4 regions of the Rahnella sp. CFA14(1/10) genome follow, and region 2 is predicted to be linked to each of the others. Evidence: predicted binding sites of a transcription regulator. Region 2 holds the regulator's gene; each other region holds the start of a gene.
What was found. Region 2 encodes LexA, which represses DNA repair genes until DNA is damaged. Its sites were predicted from a motif close to TNCTGTATGTACATACAGNA; they were not measured.
Positions count from the first base shown of each region.

Region 1: the regulator LexA is predicted to act here: its motif matches at 1,296-1,315, upstream of rmuC (DNA recombination protein RmuC).
Region 3: the regulator LexA is predicted to act here: its motif matches at 2,236-2,255, upstream of dinB (DNA polymerase IV).
Region 4: the regulator LexA is predicted to act here: its motif matches at 1,353-1,372, upstream of uvrB (excinuclease ABC subunit UvrB).

Region 1 covers NZ_SEWS01000013.1:108,525-112,172, forward strand. The annotation lists gene udp (uridine phosphorylase) at 1-518, shown strand, start outside; gene EVX52_RS22560 (DedA family protein) at 673-1,200, shown strand; gene rmuC (DNA recombination protein RmuC) at 1,358-2,926, shown strand; gene ubiE (bifunctional demethylmenaquinone methyltransferase/2-methoxy-6-polyprenyl-1,4-benzoquinol methylase UbiE) at 3,038-3,648, shown strand, end outside.
Region 2 covers NZ_SEWS01000010.1:27,436-31,083, forward strand. The annotation lists gene plsB (glycerol-3-phosphate 1-O-acyltransferase PlsB) at 1-1,160, opposite strand, end outside; gene EVX52_RS19330 (diacylglycerol kinase) at 1,396-1,764, shown strand; gene lexA (transcriptional repressor LexA) at 1,884-2,492, shown strand; gene dinF (MATE family efflux transporter DinF) at 2,775-3,648, shown strand, end outside.
Region 3 covers NZ_SEWS01000016.1:59,320-62,967, reverse strand. The annotation lists gene pepD (beta-Ala-His dipeptidase) at 1-1,077, shown strand, start outside; gene dinB (DNA polymerase IV) at 1,133-2,221, opposite strand; gene dpaA (peptidoglycan meso-diaminopimelic acid protein amidase) at 2,503-3,228, shown strand; gene EVX52_RS23985 (class II glutamine amidotransferase) at 3,199-3,648, opposite strand, start outside.
Region 4 covers NZ_SEWS01000001.1:586,786-590,433, reverse strand. The annotation lists gene EVX52_RS02950 (ABC transporter ATP-binding protein) at 1-343, opposite strand, end outside; gene EVX52_RS02945 (hypothetical protein) at 692-907, shown strand; gene uvrB (excinuclease ABC subunit UvrB) at 1,498-3,504, shown strand; gene EVX52_RS02935 (VF530 family DNA-binding protein) at 3,638-3,648, shown strand, end outside.

The sequences.
Region 1 (3,648 bases), on a different contig from region 2:
CACAGCTGGGGATCCGTACTTTCCTGCGTGTCGGCACAACGGGTGCGATCCAACCACATATCAATGTCGGTGACGTGCTGGTCACGACCGCTGCCGTTCGTCTTGATGGCGCGAGCCTGCACTTTGCGCCGATGGAATTCCCTGCGGTAGCCGATTTTGCCTGCACTACCGCGCTGGTTGCGGCGGCAGAAGCCGTGGGAGCCGCGACACACATTGGCGTTACTGCATCTTCTGACACGTTCTATCCGGGTCAGGAACGTTATGACACTTACTCCGGCCGTGTTGTCCGTCGCTTCAAAGAATCGATGAAAGAATGGCAGGAAATGGGCGTCATGAACTACGAAATGGAATCCGCGACTCTGCTGACCATGTGTGCAAGCCAGGGTCTGCGCGCCGGGATGGTTGCCGGTGTTATCGTGAACCGCACGCAGCAGGAAATCCCTAATGCAGAAACCATGAAAAAGACCGAAAGCCATGCGGTGAAGATTGTTGTCGAAGCGGCCCGCAGACTGCTTTAGTCCCTGTAAAACTAAAACAACCACATCTTATCAACGGGCCTCTGACGGCCCGTTTTTTTGCTCTGTTAAGCAGATCTGTTAAGGTCATGTTAGTAATCCATCTGGAATAATTGATGTATTCCCTTCCGGATCTCTGACACAAGGAACTGCATTTTTGACTGTTCACGACCTTCTTGAGTACACCACTACCTTCATTCGTGCCCATCAGGTGTGGGCTGCGCCGATCGTTTTTTTTCTGGCCTTTGGTGAATCGCTGGCATTCCTTTCCCTGCTGCTTCCGGCAACGTTTATCTTGTTGGGGCTCGGTGCGCTGATTGGCGAAACCGGCATACCGTTCTGGCCCATCTGGGCAGCCGCCGCTGCGGGGGCTTTCCTGGGCGACTGGCTTTCTTACTGGATTGGTGCCCGTTATCAGGATCGTGTTGGCAATTTCTGGCCTTTCTCCCGTCATCCGCAAATGTTGGTTCGGGGGCATGCTTTCTTTGAAAAATGGGGCATGCCGGGGGCCTTTATCGGCCGCTTTTTTGGCCCGCTTCGCGCCGTTGTGCCACTGGTTGCTGGCATCTGCGGTATGCCGCAAAAGTATTTCCAGATTGCGAATGTGACCTCGGCACTTATCTGGGCTTTCGGCATTCTGGCACCCGGTGCGTTTGGCATTCAGTGGCTGAGCCGCTGGTTTTAAATCCTGCCCTCTGTCGTTGCCCGTCGCAAGGGGGCAAATACAGAGAAATTCCTTTTTGGAAGACGTCTCGCAAAGGTTCAATGCAACAGAAAATAGACTGGACATCCATACAGCCTGACATTACCTTGGCCGCAAGAGACTTGAAGAGGGAAATCACGTGGATATCAGCATTCTGACTGCCCTGGGGGCAGGGTTAATTGGCTTACTCTTAGGATGGCTGATTGCCAGTTTGCGCCAACAGCAACAACAGACGGAGTATGAAACGCAACGCCGTTTGCTGGAACAATCGCTGGAACAGCTTAAAACGGAAAATGATACGCACAAAATCGAGCGGCAATCAGGCCAGCAGCAACTGCGTGAAGCTGAACTTGAGCTGCGAAAACTGCACAGTCTGCAGGCGGCCAGCCAGGAAAAATTACAACTTCTTGTCCACTGGCAAAACGAGTGTGACCAACTCAATCAGGAACTGCGTGCGCAGCGGGAAATCAACAGTGCGCAGGAAGCTGAGTTGCGTGAGGTTTCGACCCGTCTGGACGAAACCCGCATGGCGGCTGAAGAAAAGCAGCGTCTGCTGATTAACAGCGAACAGCGCCTGAGCAGCCAGTTTGAAAACCTGGCTAACCGGATTTTCGAACAAAATGGCCGTCGTGCCGATGAACAGAACAAGCAAAGTCTCGATAAGTTACTGCTGCCGTTGCGTGAGCAACTGGATGGTTTCCGCCGCCAGGTGCAGGACAGCTTCGGGCAGGAAGCCCGTGAGCGTCATACGCTGGCGCATGAGATCCGCAATTTACAGCAACTGAATGTGGAGATGGCACGCGAAGCCGTCAACCTGACTAAAGCTCTGAAAGGTGATAATAAAACGCAGGGCAACTGGGGTGAAGTGGTTCTGAGTCGCGTGCTCGAGGCTTCCGGTTTACGCGAAGGGCATGAATACCAGACGCAGGTCAGCGTGCAGGTGGATAGCAACAGCCGGATGCAACCTGATGTGGTCGTACGGTTACCGCAGAATAAAGACGTGGTGATTGACGCCAAAATGACGCTGGTTGCGTATGAGCGTTATTTCAACAGTGAGGATGACAGCGAGCGGGAAGCGGCACTCAATGAACATATTGCCTCAGTGCGCGGACATATCCGCCTGCTCGGGCGCAAAGATTACCAGCAACTTCCCGGTCTGCGCAGCCTCGATTATGTGCTGATGTTTATCCCCGTTGAGCCTGCTTTTTTGTTGGCTATCGACCGGGAGCCCGAATTGATCAGCGAAGCGCTTCGCCACAATATTATGTTGGTCAGCCCGACGACCTTGCTGGTGGCGCTACGAACGATCAGCAACTTGTGGCGCTATGAGCATCAGAGTCAGAACGCCAAACGTATCGCCGATCGCGCGGCCCGTCTTTACGACAAACTGCGACTGTTTGTGGATGACATGGAGTCGATGGGACAAAGTCTCGACAAAGCGCAGGGAAGTTATCGATCCGCGATGAATAAACTCTCGCAAGGCCGTGGTAATCTTATCGGGCAGGTGGAAAGTTTTCGCGCGCTGGGTGTTGAAGTTAAACGACCTATCAGTCCCTCTCTGGCTGAAATAGCGAAAGCGGAAAACGAACCTGAAGACACCGCATCTCTGCCCGATACCTCTGATGCGGAAGAAGAACAGACGCTGAACCCGGGTGAGTTAACCGCTCACGAGCAGGCATTGCTCTCAGAGGGGCCGCATTGTGTGTGATTCAATGCGTGAATCTTCGCAATATGTTGAATCACCATCGGTGATGGGGCTTTCGAACGGGTTCTGATACACTTCTCCCCAAGAGTTCGACTGAAAAAGCAGGCATAAATAATGGAAAAGCAGACGCCGGAAACCACCCATTTTGGTTTTCGTACAGTAGCCAAAGATGAAAAACAGGAAATGGTGGCAGAAGTCTTCCATTCCGTTGCGGCAAAATATGATTTGATGAATGACCTGATGTCTTTTGGTATTCATCGCATCTGGAAACGCTTCACAATTGATTGCAGCGGTGTCCGTCAGGGACAACGTGTGCTGGATCTGGCCGGTGGTACGGGCGATCTGACCGCAAAATTCTCCCGTCTGGTGGGTGAGAAAGGCGAAGTCGTTCTGGCGGATATCAACGATTCCATGTTGAAGATGGGGCGCGAAAAGCTGCGCAATCTCGGCATCGTTGGCAACGTCAGTTACGTTCAGGCGAATGCCGAGGCCCTGCCGTTCCCGGACAATTATTTTGACTGCATCACCATCTCTTTCGGTCTGCGTAATGTGACTGAAAAAGAGAAGGCGCTGCGCTCCATGTTCCGTGTCCTCAAGCCGGGCGGCCGTCTGCTGGTATTAGAATTCTCCAAACCGGTGTTCAAACCGCTGAGCAAAGCTTATGACACCTATTCCTTCCATATTTTACCGCGTATAGGTGAACTGGTTGCGCATGATGCGGAAAG
Region 2 (3,648 bases):
CCCCCTTCCACAAAGTATTCCACCGAATAACCACGGCTGAATAGTTCGCCCAGATATTCACGGAACACCGTTGAATAGAGCTTGTTGCCTTTGAAGGTTCGACGAATAAAGAACGCGCCCAGACGGCGGAAAATCGGGCCAGCTGGCCAGAAATTCAGGTTGATGCCAGCGGCAATATGCGGCGGTACCAGCCCCTGATGATAGAGCACGTAAGACAGAAGCAGATAGTCCATGTGGCTGCGGTGGCAGGGCACATACACAATTTCCTGACCGTCCAGCGCCAGCTGGCGTACACGCTCAGCATTATTAACATTGATGCCTTTGTACAAACGGTTCCACGTCCAGCTCAGTACGCGATCAGAGAGGCGCACGGCTTCATAAGAGAAGTCAGCGGCAATCTCTTCCATCAGGGCGATGGCATTTTGCTGGGCTTTTTCGTGGGAAATTTTCTTGCTGCGGGCTTCGTCTTCAATCGCTTTTTCAATGGCTTTTGAGGACAGCAATTTGTTGAACAAGTCCTGACGTGCCGGAAGACGTGGGCCAACGGCGGCCAGACGTTGACGGGAGAAGTGCATCCGCGCCACACGTGCCAGCTTTTGAGCAATGGTTTTATCTGTGCCGTGTTCCGTCGCCATATAACGCAGGGAAACGGTATTGGAGAAGCGGACAAAACTGTCCCGCCCCAGCCAAAGCACAGCGAAGAATTTCTGGATGCCGTTCAGTACGCGCAGATGTGGCGTGTCATCCTGACCTTCACGGCCCGGTGCCCGACCAAACATCACCGACACCGGCAACATCTGAATGTCTAAATCCGGGTTATTGCGGTGCAAATCAAGGTAGTCGTGGAACAGCTTTACGGATTCCTGCTTCGGCGTGTAATAAGAGAATACGCGCGGACCTTCAGCAATAAAGACATGGCTTGGCAGCAGGGTTCCGTCAATTTCCAGCGGAATAAGGGGATCAGGCAGATTCTGTGCCAGACATTGCGCACGCAACGTCAGCAAATCGGCTTTGGAATTATAGGGCAATACATACAAAATCGGCCGCGTCGGGTCTAAATGCAACTCGGTAACCGGATCTGAAGGTATGACCTTGCTCTTTACCAGCAATGAGAGCGGTAAATTCAATAATGTGTAATAAAGTCTACGCCAACCTGACATAAAAACGTGAAGCCTCTTGTTAGCCATTTCGCCGCAAGGATACCAGAAAGCTCAGATGAGATCTGTGGTGATGCAATACCCTTCTTATTTCAAGCCGCAGGGGTGTTGGCTTAAGACGTTCACCCGAATCACTTACTCATGTAAGCTCATCAGGATTCACTTCTTTACCGCCTTTCTGCACCCCGACTATTTGGGGTATAAAGTGCGGCAAATTCTCTAAGGATCAGTAAAAGAAATGGCTAACCAAGTCACTGGATTTACCCGAATTTATAAAGCAGCTGGCTATTCCTGGAAAGGGCTGAAAGCGGCATGGCAAAATGAAGCGGCCTTTCGCCAGGAAGCCAGCGTCGCTATTCCGTTAATTTTGTTATCTTTTTGGTTTGATGTCAGCCCCGTAGAACGCATTCTGCTGGTGGGATCCGTTGTTTTGGTCTGTGTCACTGAACTGCTCAACAGCGCGGTAGAATGCGCGATAGACCGTATCGGATCTGAGTTTCACGTACTTTCAGGTCGTGCAAAAGATATCGGCTCGGCTGCCGTACTTCTGACCATCATATTGGCGTTTTTTGTCTGGGTCAGCATCTTTTGGCCACGATGGTTCTGATTTGGAATCTGCATTCCAGGAATCAACGTTATGCCCTGTTTTTATTCAATCTTAGGTTTTCATTGATCGTTTAGCTGTATATACTCACAGCAAGACTGTATAAACAACCAGGGGGCGGAATGAAAGCTTTAACGACCAGACAACAAGAGGTCTACGACCTTATTCGCGATCATATCTCCACCACCGGTATGCCACCCACCCGCGCAGAGATTGCATCACGTCTGGGGTTCCGTTCCCCCAATGCGGCGGAAGAGCATCTCAAAGCGCTGGCGCGTAAGGGTGTTATTGAGATTGTTTCCGGCGCATCACGTGGCATTCGTTTGCTGATGGAAGAAGAAGAGGGTTTACCGCTGATCGGCCGGGTTGCTGCCGGTGAGCCGTTGCTGGCCCAGCAACATATTGAAGGACACTATCAGGTCGATCCGGCCATGTTTAAGCCGAGTGCCGATTTCCTGCTGCGTGTCAGCGGTATGTCGATGCGTGATATCGGTATTCTTGATGGCGATCTGCTGGCTGTACATAAAACGCAAGACGTGCGTAATGGACAGGTTGTTGTGGCCCGTATAGATGATGAAGTCACCGTGAAACGTCTGAAAAAACAGGGCAGTGTGGTGCAGTTATTGCCTGAAAACAGCGATTTCCAGCCGATCGTGGTTGATTTACGTGAGCAGAATTTCAGCATTGAAGGGCTGGCCGTAGGCGTCATCCGCAACGGTGACTGGATCTGACCTTCGTACTTCGGGCTGCAGATGCGTTGGCTGCGTGCGTTCACCCGAATCACTGACTCCTGTCAGCTCATCGGGATTTTTTTACTTGCCGCCTTCCTGCAACTCGAATGACTCGGTCAGATATTACTGGGTCAAATTCTTGATCCCAATGGTCATATTGTTGATTTGCGGGTTCGTTAGCCGCCTCTGACATACCGCTAAGCTTTAACGTTTCATCTTGTCGCCCCTTCCGGGGCGATGTCACTTACAGGCATAACCTGAACCTCCGGCATGAGATTCTCTATGCAACATCATTCCCCGCGACAAACACTCAAAAACACCTTTTTAAGCCCCGCTGATAAGGCGCTCTGGAGGCTGGCATTGCCGATGATTTTTTCAAATATCACGGTGCCTCTTCTCGGGCTTGTGGATACGGCGGTGATCGGTCATCTCGACAGCCCGGATTATCTCGGCGGAGTGGCTGTGGGTTCGATGATCACGACTTTCCTCTTTATGCTCTTACTTTTTTTACGGATGAGTACCACCGGCATGACCGCTCAGGCGCTGGGCGCGAATGATAACCGGTTGCTGGCGCGCGCTTTCGTACAACCCTTTCTGCTGGCCGTATTGTCTGGTCTCACCATAGTGTTGTTCCGGCACCCCCTGATGGAACAGGCGTTTCATATCGTCGGGGGCAGCCAACCGGTGCTTGAACAGGCGAGGCTGTTTATCGAAATTCGCTGGTTCAGTGCCCCGGCTTCACTGGCGAATCTGGTGATCCTTGGCTGGCTGTTGGGCATTCAGTATGTTCGCGGGCCGGTGATTTTGCTGATTGCCGGGAATCTGCTGAATATCATTCTGGATCTGTGGCTGGTGATGGGGCTGGGCTGGAATGTGCGTGGTGCTGCCATGGCGACGGCAAGTTCCGAGTATTTCACGCTATTTATCGGGCTGTACTTTGTCTGGCGGGTAATGAAGCAACGGGGTATAACCGGCGCACAAATCACCTCGGCCTGGCGTGGTAACCTGCGCCGTCTGCTGGGGCTTAACCGCGACATTATGTTGCGTTCACTTCTGCTTCAGCTTTGCTTTGCCTCACTGACCGTTCTCGGCGCACGGCTTGGCAGCCACATCGTGGCGGTGAATGCGGTGCTGATGAACCTGCTGACCTTCACCG
Region 3 (3,648 bases), on a different contig from region 2:
GATGACAGCGTAGAACACGGCCCGCTGGAAGTGCTGCTGACCATGACCGAAGAAACCGGCATGGCGGGCGCATTCGGCCTGCAACCGAACTGGTTACAGTCTGAAATTCTGATCAACACCGATTCTGAAACCGAAGGCGAAATCTACATGGGGTGCGCCGGCGGGATTGATTTTACCGCCACACTGCCGCTGAGCCGTGAAGCGGTTCCGGCCGGTTTCAGCGTGCTGAAACTGACCCTGAAAGGCCTGAAAGGCGGCCACTCCGGCGCTGAAATTCACTTAGGTCTGGGCAACGCCAGCAAACTGCTGGCACGTTTCCTGGCAGACAACGCGGGGACCCTGGGTCTGCGCCTGCTGGACTTTACCGGCGGCACGCTGCGTAACGCCATCCCGCGTGAAGCCATTGCGACTCTGGCGGTTGCCGCCGATAAAGCGGACGCACTGAAAGCGGCAGCACAGGAATTCCTGGCGACGATTCAGTTTGAACTGTCAGCCGTTGAGAAGAAGATCGTTTTTGTCGCGGAAACGGCTGAAAGCAACGCCAGGGCACTGAGCCAGGACAGTCAGGATAAGTTCCTTGCGCTGCTGAACGCGACGCCTAACGGCGTGATCCGCATGAGTGATGATGTGAAAGGTGTGGTCGAAACATCGCTCAACGTCGGTGTTGTCACGATGAAAGATGACGAAGTGGCGATCAACAGCCTGATCCGTTCGCTTATCGACAGCGGTAAAGAATATGTGGTCAGCATGCTGAGCTCACTGAGTGAACTGGCTGGTGCAAAAAGTCTGGCAAAAGGCAGCTACCCTGGCTGGAAACCTGAGCCAAGCTCGCCGGTGATGACGCTGGTGCGTGAAACTTACCAGTCACTGTTCAGCAAAACCCCGAACATCATGGTGATCCACGCCGGTCTGGAATGCGGTCTGTTCAAAAAACCGTATCCGGACATGGACATGGTTTCCATCGGGCCAACTATCACCGGCCCGCATTCGCCGGATGAACAGGTTGAAATCGCCAGCGTCGGGCTGTACTGGCAACTGCTGACAGCCCTGCTGAAAGCAATTCCTGAAAAGAAATGATATTTTGGCTCCCTCCCCTGTGAACTGAACCCCGAATGTTGGACTTTTTAAACCTTCATTCGGAGTTCAGTTCATCACAGGGGGAGGAGCTCAAATCCAAAAGAAGCTGCCGCTCTATCTGCGGATCCTGCAACGTCACGTGTAATCCCACCAGCCTGACGCCCCGTCCGCCACGCCGTTTCTCCCATGCCTCCCGCGCCACTTTCAGTAAATCTTCTTTATTGAGCACCGGCCAGACGTGTTCCTGCGTGGTCTGCTGAAAATCATGGAATTTGAGTTTTACCCCCTGACGGGCGATGCGCAGATCCGGACTGACACGGCTCAGGCGTATGTGCAGTTCCGGATATAAACGTTCGATCAGTGCCACGCATTCTTCCCAGTTGTGAATATCTTCTGCCAGCGTGCGTTCCACACCGACCGATTTGCGCAACCGCTCGGGGGATATTTCACGTTCATCAATACCCTGACAGCGCTCCCACAGTACCCGGCCAAACTTGCCAAATCGTTTGAGCAGTGTCGCCAGATCATAGCGCTGTACATCGCCGCAGGTGTTCAGCCCCAGCGCCTGCAAACGCTGGGCTGTGACTTTGCCGACGCCGGGGATTTTACCCAGCGGAAGATCCTGTAAAAACGCATCGACTTTATCCGGCGTGATCACAAACTGGCCGTTAGGCTTGTTCAGGTCCGAGGCGATTTTTGCCAGAAATTTTATCGGCGCAATGCCGGCAGAGGCCGTCAGCCTGATTTCATCGAAAATGGCCTGACGGATTTCTGCAGCAATAAGCGTCGCAGAGCCGTTGCATTGCGTTGCGTCGGAAACATCCAGATAAGCTTCGTCAAGTGACAGCGGTTCGATCAATGGGGTATAACGCGCAAAGATTTCACGGATGTGGTTTGAAGCTTCTTTATAAGCCTCCATTCGGCCGGGGATGACTTTCAGGTGCGGGCAAAGTTTCAGTGCCATACCGGTCGGCATCGCACTGTGCACGCCGAATTTGCGCGCAGGATAATTGGCGGTGCTGATGACGCCACGGCGGTCACGGCTGCCGCCAATGGCAATAGGAATGTCGCGCAGGGAAGGATCATCGCGCATCTCGACGGCCGCGAAAAAGCAGTCCATATCAACGTGAATGATTTTACGCATAGCCCTCCCCTGATAACTGTATAAGTATACAGTGGGATGGCGTAATTTCAAACACACAAAATCCGGGTTAATTTGGCTTAATGAATCACCAGAAATGGCATCGTAATAAATTTCCTATTTCGAAAGTCATTATTCATTATTTGGTGATTGCTAAAAATTTAATCAGTATTAATATGGCATCGTTTCAGACAGGCAGTACATAAGAAGAAAATCAGTGGCGGTCTTACAGGCAGTTCAGCTGTAGACAACATAATCAAAATTATTACCGAGCAGGACTTAGAATGATCAGAATCGCGCTGTTTCTTGCGATGCTCCTCAGTTTGCCTTTATTTACAGCAAATTACGCCGTGGCCAGCGATGCTGTCCCGGTCAACGCGACACTTAAAAAACAATTACTGGGCGCACCGGTTTATATTCAGATCTTCAAACAAGAACGTAAACTCGAATTGTATGCCCAGCTCGACGGCGAATTTCGCCTGATTGGCAGTTATGGCATCTGCGATTTTTCCGGCGGTTTGGGAAATAAACGTCGCGAAGGCGATTTTAAAAGTCCGGAAGGTTTCTACAACGTGGATATTCACCACCTGAAGCCTGACAGCCGCTTTTATCGTGCCATCAACATCGGTTTCCCGAATGCTTACGATATCTCGCAGGGTTATTCAGGTAAGTATCTGATGATTCACGGTAACTGTAAGTCTATCGGTTGCTATGCCATGACCGACGGCTATATGGACGAAATCTTTACGTACGTACAGGCGGCATTCCAGTTCGGGCAACGCAGTTTAAAGATTAGCATTTATCCGTTCAGGATGACCGATGCCAACATGAAGGCGCATAAAAACTCCAGCTACTACAGTTTCTGGAACCAGTTGCAGCCAGGATATGCGTACTTTGAAAAACACCATCAGCCACCGAATGTCGTGGTCACTGACGGTAAATATGAAGTGCTGCAACCATTGTCCAACACCCCGCTGCCTTCACAGCTGGCGTTCGCCCCGATGAAATAATGCGAATTCACCTGGAGCAATTTTGTTCCAGGTTTCGTTCGCCGTCAGCGGTTGCGTGGCAATCACAGTGACGACATCATCCGGTGTCGTCTGCTGCTGAAAATCAATTTCCACATCCTGATCCAACAACGTTGCCTTGCCAAAAGGCGCACGCCGCGTGATCCAGTGTAAATTCGTCGAGCAATACGCCATCACAAAATTGCCATCCGACAGCAACATGTTAAACACCCCTTTCTGCCTTAACTCATCAGCCAGCGACGCAATATAGCGAAACACCGGCGGCCAGCTTGCAGGGCGGCGCGGATAACGTTGAGTGAGTTTATGCAATAACCAGCAGAACGCGTATTCGCTGTCGGTCTGCCCCACCGGGCGCAGGGTACCGGTATCCAGCTGGCGATAGCCGCGAAGCTGACCGTTGTG
Region 4 (3,648 bases), on a different contig from region 2:
GACGGGTCTTATTCCGGCTGGCCATCATAGCAATTTGCAGGTTTTCATCGACGCTCATCTGGGAGAAAATCTGCCGTCCTTGTGGCACGTAACCGATACCCATTTGCGCACGGCTTTCGACCGGCAAATTCAGAAGACTTTGCGGTTCTTCATCACGTGATTGCCAGGAAATTGCACCGCTTTTCACCGGAAGATGCCCCATGATGCAGTTCACCAGCGTGGTTTTTCCTACGCCATTTCGCCCGATCAGGCAGGTACATTGACCGCGGTACAGTTCGAGATTGATATCCCACAGAATATGTTTTTGCCCATAATACTGATTAACTGATTTTACACTTAACATCAGATCTCCCTCCCGCACGGAGCCTTCCGCTGAACTTCACTTTGACGGCCACTGTCATATTTCTGACATTTATGTTCCGCTATTGATGCCCCTGACAGAATTTAATCCCGTTTGTTGACGGACAATCTGACAGCATCAATGACAGATAAATATCCCTTAACCAGTCATAAATGGGGCTAAGAGAGGTTTCCCTACGTTAAAAATGATTCTGTACCCCAGAAAACAGGGAGATCTTCATTTTTTACGCCGGGGTGAAAAAAGCAGTTCTGGCTGCCTTAACCTTTTCATGCACAGACGTTGCAACTCTCAGGCCAAGTTTGTAAAAACGGCAGGGAAAAGGGGCGTTGCATGGGTGTTACCAGCCAGGCCCCTTACAATTTAGGATTATTCATTAGCGTTTCTGAGGTTTTGAGTTTTCCCCCGCAGGGTGCGGCATCAATGGAACTGCACTTTGCCAGTGCTGCCCTTACTGCTTTTGGTGCAACCTCATGGACAAACATGAGCAAAAAATCCTGTCGGGATGCACTTTTGGTTTTTGCAAGAAACATCAGCCTGACTCTCTAGGCAAAATAGGCATAAATAAGGAGATAAAAAAGATAAAAAATAACTAAAAAAGACCTCTCAGACCGGCAGGAGGCAAAATCCTGTTTTTTACCAACTCCCGCAGCGCGGGGCGTGCTGAGACTTATCCACTATTCCTGTGGATAACCTTGTGTATGAGAGTAAGAAAAGTTGCTACAGACGAGTCAGCATGCGGGTTCCGCTCAGTTTGCCCGTATTCGCAGCTTTTTAGTGATAATCTTTTTAATCAATGAGTTACCTAAAAGCAATACAGTCGTAATTCGTTCGTCATAGTTGTGTCAATCTTCGTCAGCCTGTGGTCAGAAAGCGGAAGGGGAAAGAATTTTGGGAAAAAATGTCACCTGATGGTGAGAGATCTCATCTTTCATATCCTAAAAAAGTGCAGCAGCGCCAGCAGGTTAAACGCAAACATTCTTTATCGGTTGGAAGCTGGTTTTATATACAGTATTATAGCGAAGGTAAAATCAGGGCTGGCAAAAATCGCGAAGTCTTTCATACTATTTTTCCGCAAACTGTTCACCCGTACAGCGCGCACGGCCCTATGCGTTCCCATTTCAGTCAGGTAGCCCGTCATGAGTAAAGTGTTCAAACTGCATTCCGAATTTAAACCGTCCGGCGATCAGCCAGAGGCGATACGCCGTCTGGAAGAAGGGCTGGAGAACGGGCTGGCGCACCAGACATTGCTCGGGGTCACCGGTTCGGGCAAAACCTTTACCGTGGCGAATGTGATTGCGGATCTGAACCGTCCGACGATGGTACTGGCCCCCAACAAAACGCTGGCCGCGCAGTTATACGGTGAGATGAAAGAATTCTTCCCGGAAAACGCCGTCGAATATTTCGTCTCTTACTATGACTATTATCAGCCAGAGGCGTATGTCCCAAGTTCAGATACTTTTATCGAAAAAGACGCCTCGGTGAACGAACACATCGAGCAGATGCGCCTTTCTGCCACCAAAGCTCTGCTCGAACGACGCGATGTCATTGTGGTGGCTTCTGTTTCAGCGATTTACGGTCTGGGCGATCCGGATTTGTACCTGAAAATGATGCTTCATCTGACCAAAGGGATGATTATCGATCAGCGTTCGATCCTGCGTCGTCTGGCAGAGCTGCAATATGCGCGCAACGATCAGGCTTTCCAGCGCAGTACTTTCCGCGTGCGTGGCGAAGTGATTGATGTGTTCCCGGCTGAATCGGATGATCTGGCGTTGCGCATTGAGCTGTTTGATCAGGAAGTTGAACGTCTTTCGCTGTTTGATCCGCTGACCGGCCAGGTGCAACATGAAGTGCCGCGTTTTACCATTTACCCTAAAACGCACTACGTAACCCCACGCGAACGTATTGTACAGGCGATGGAAGAAATCAAGGTCGAACTGGCGGATCGCCGCAAGGTGCTGCTTGCCAATAACAAACTGCTGGAAGAGCAACGTATCAGCCAGCGTACGCAGTTTGATCTCGAAATGATGAATGAGTTGGGTTATTGCTCCGGTATTGAAAACTACTCACGTTATCTGTCCGGCCGCGGGCCGGGCGAGCCGCCACCGACGTTGTTTGATTATCTTCCGGCTGACGGCCTGCTGATTGTCGATGAATCGCACGTCACCATTCCGCAAATCGGCGGTATGTACAAAGGCGACCGCTCTCGTAAAGAAACGCTGGTGGAATATGGTTTCCGTCTGCCTTCCGCGCTGGATAACCGCCCGATGCGTTTTGAGGAATTCGAAGCGCTGGCACCCCAAAGTATTTATGTCTCAGCCACGCCGGGGAAATACGAGCTGGAGAAGTCCGGTGACGATGTGGTCGATCAGGTGGTGCGTCCGACCGGTCTGCTGGATCCGATCATTGAAGTACGGCCGGTGACCACACAGGTGGATGACCTGTTATCGGAGATCCGTAAACGTGTCGCGATTAACGAGCGTGTGCTGGTCACCACGCTGACCAAACGTATGGCCGAGGATTTGACGGAGTATCTGGAAGAACACGGCGAGAAGGTGCGTTACCTGCACTCTGACATCGATACCGTTGAGCGTGTGGAAATTATCCGCGATTTGCGTCTGGGGGAATTTGACGTGCTGGTGGGGATCAACTTGCTGCGCGAAGGGCTGGATATGCCGGAAGTGTCGCTGGTGGCCATTCTGGATGCGGATAAAGAAGGCTTCCTGCGTTCTGAACGTTCACTCATCCAGACCATCGGCCGTGCAGCGCGTAACCTCAACGGTAAAGCGATTCTCTACGGTGATAAAATTACCCACTCGATGGCCCGTGCCATTGAAGAAACCGAACGTCGTCGCGCCAAACAGGAAGCGTATAACCTCGAAAACGGCATCACGCCGATGGGGCTGAATAAGAAGATCTCCGACATCCTGCAACTCGGTCAACCGAAGACCAAAAAGAACAAAGACAAACGCGATGCCGAAGCGGCGCAGACCTTCAAATCGCTTACGCCAAAAGCGCTGGAGCAGCGCATTAAAGAGCTGGAAAGCAAAATGTATGCGCACGCGCAAAATCTGGAGTTCGAAGAAGCGGCTAACACCCGTGACGAGCTGCATGCGTTGCGCGAGCAGTTTATTGCGATTTCGTAAAGCGGTCCCCAAATAAGTCGGGTGATTGAACGCAGCCAACCCACAGGCAATGTGAAGTATGTCGGGGATAAAAGTGATAGACTGCGCGGCCTGTAAATCATCACCCTGACATTTTAAAATGACGAGCGAGCCAATGACGGATAC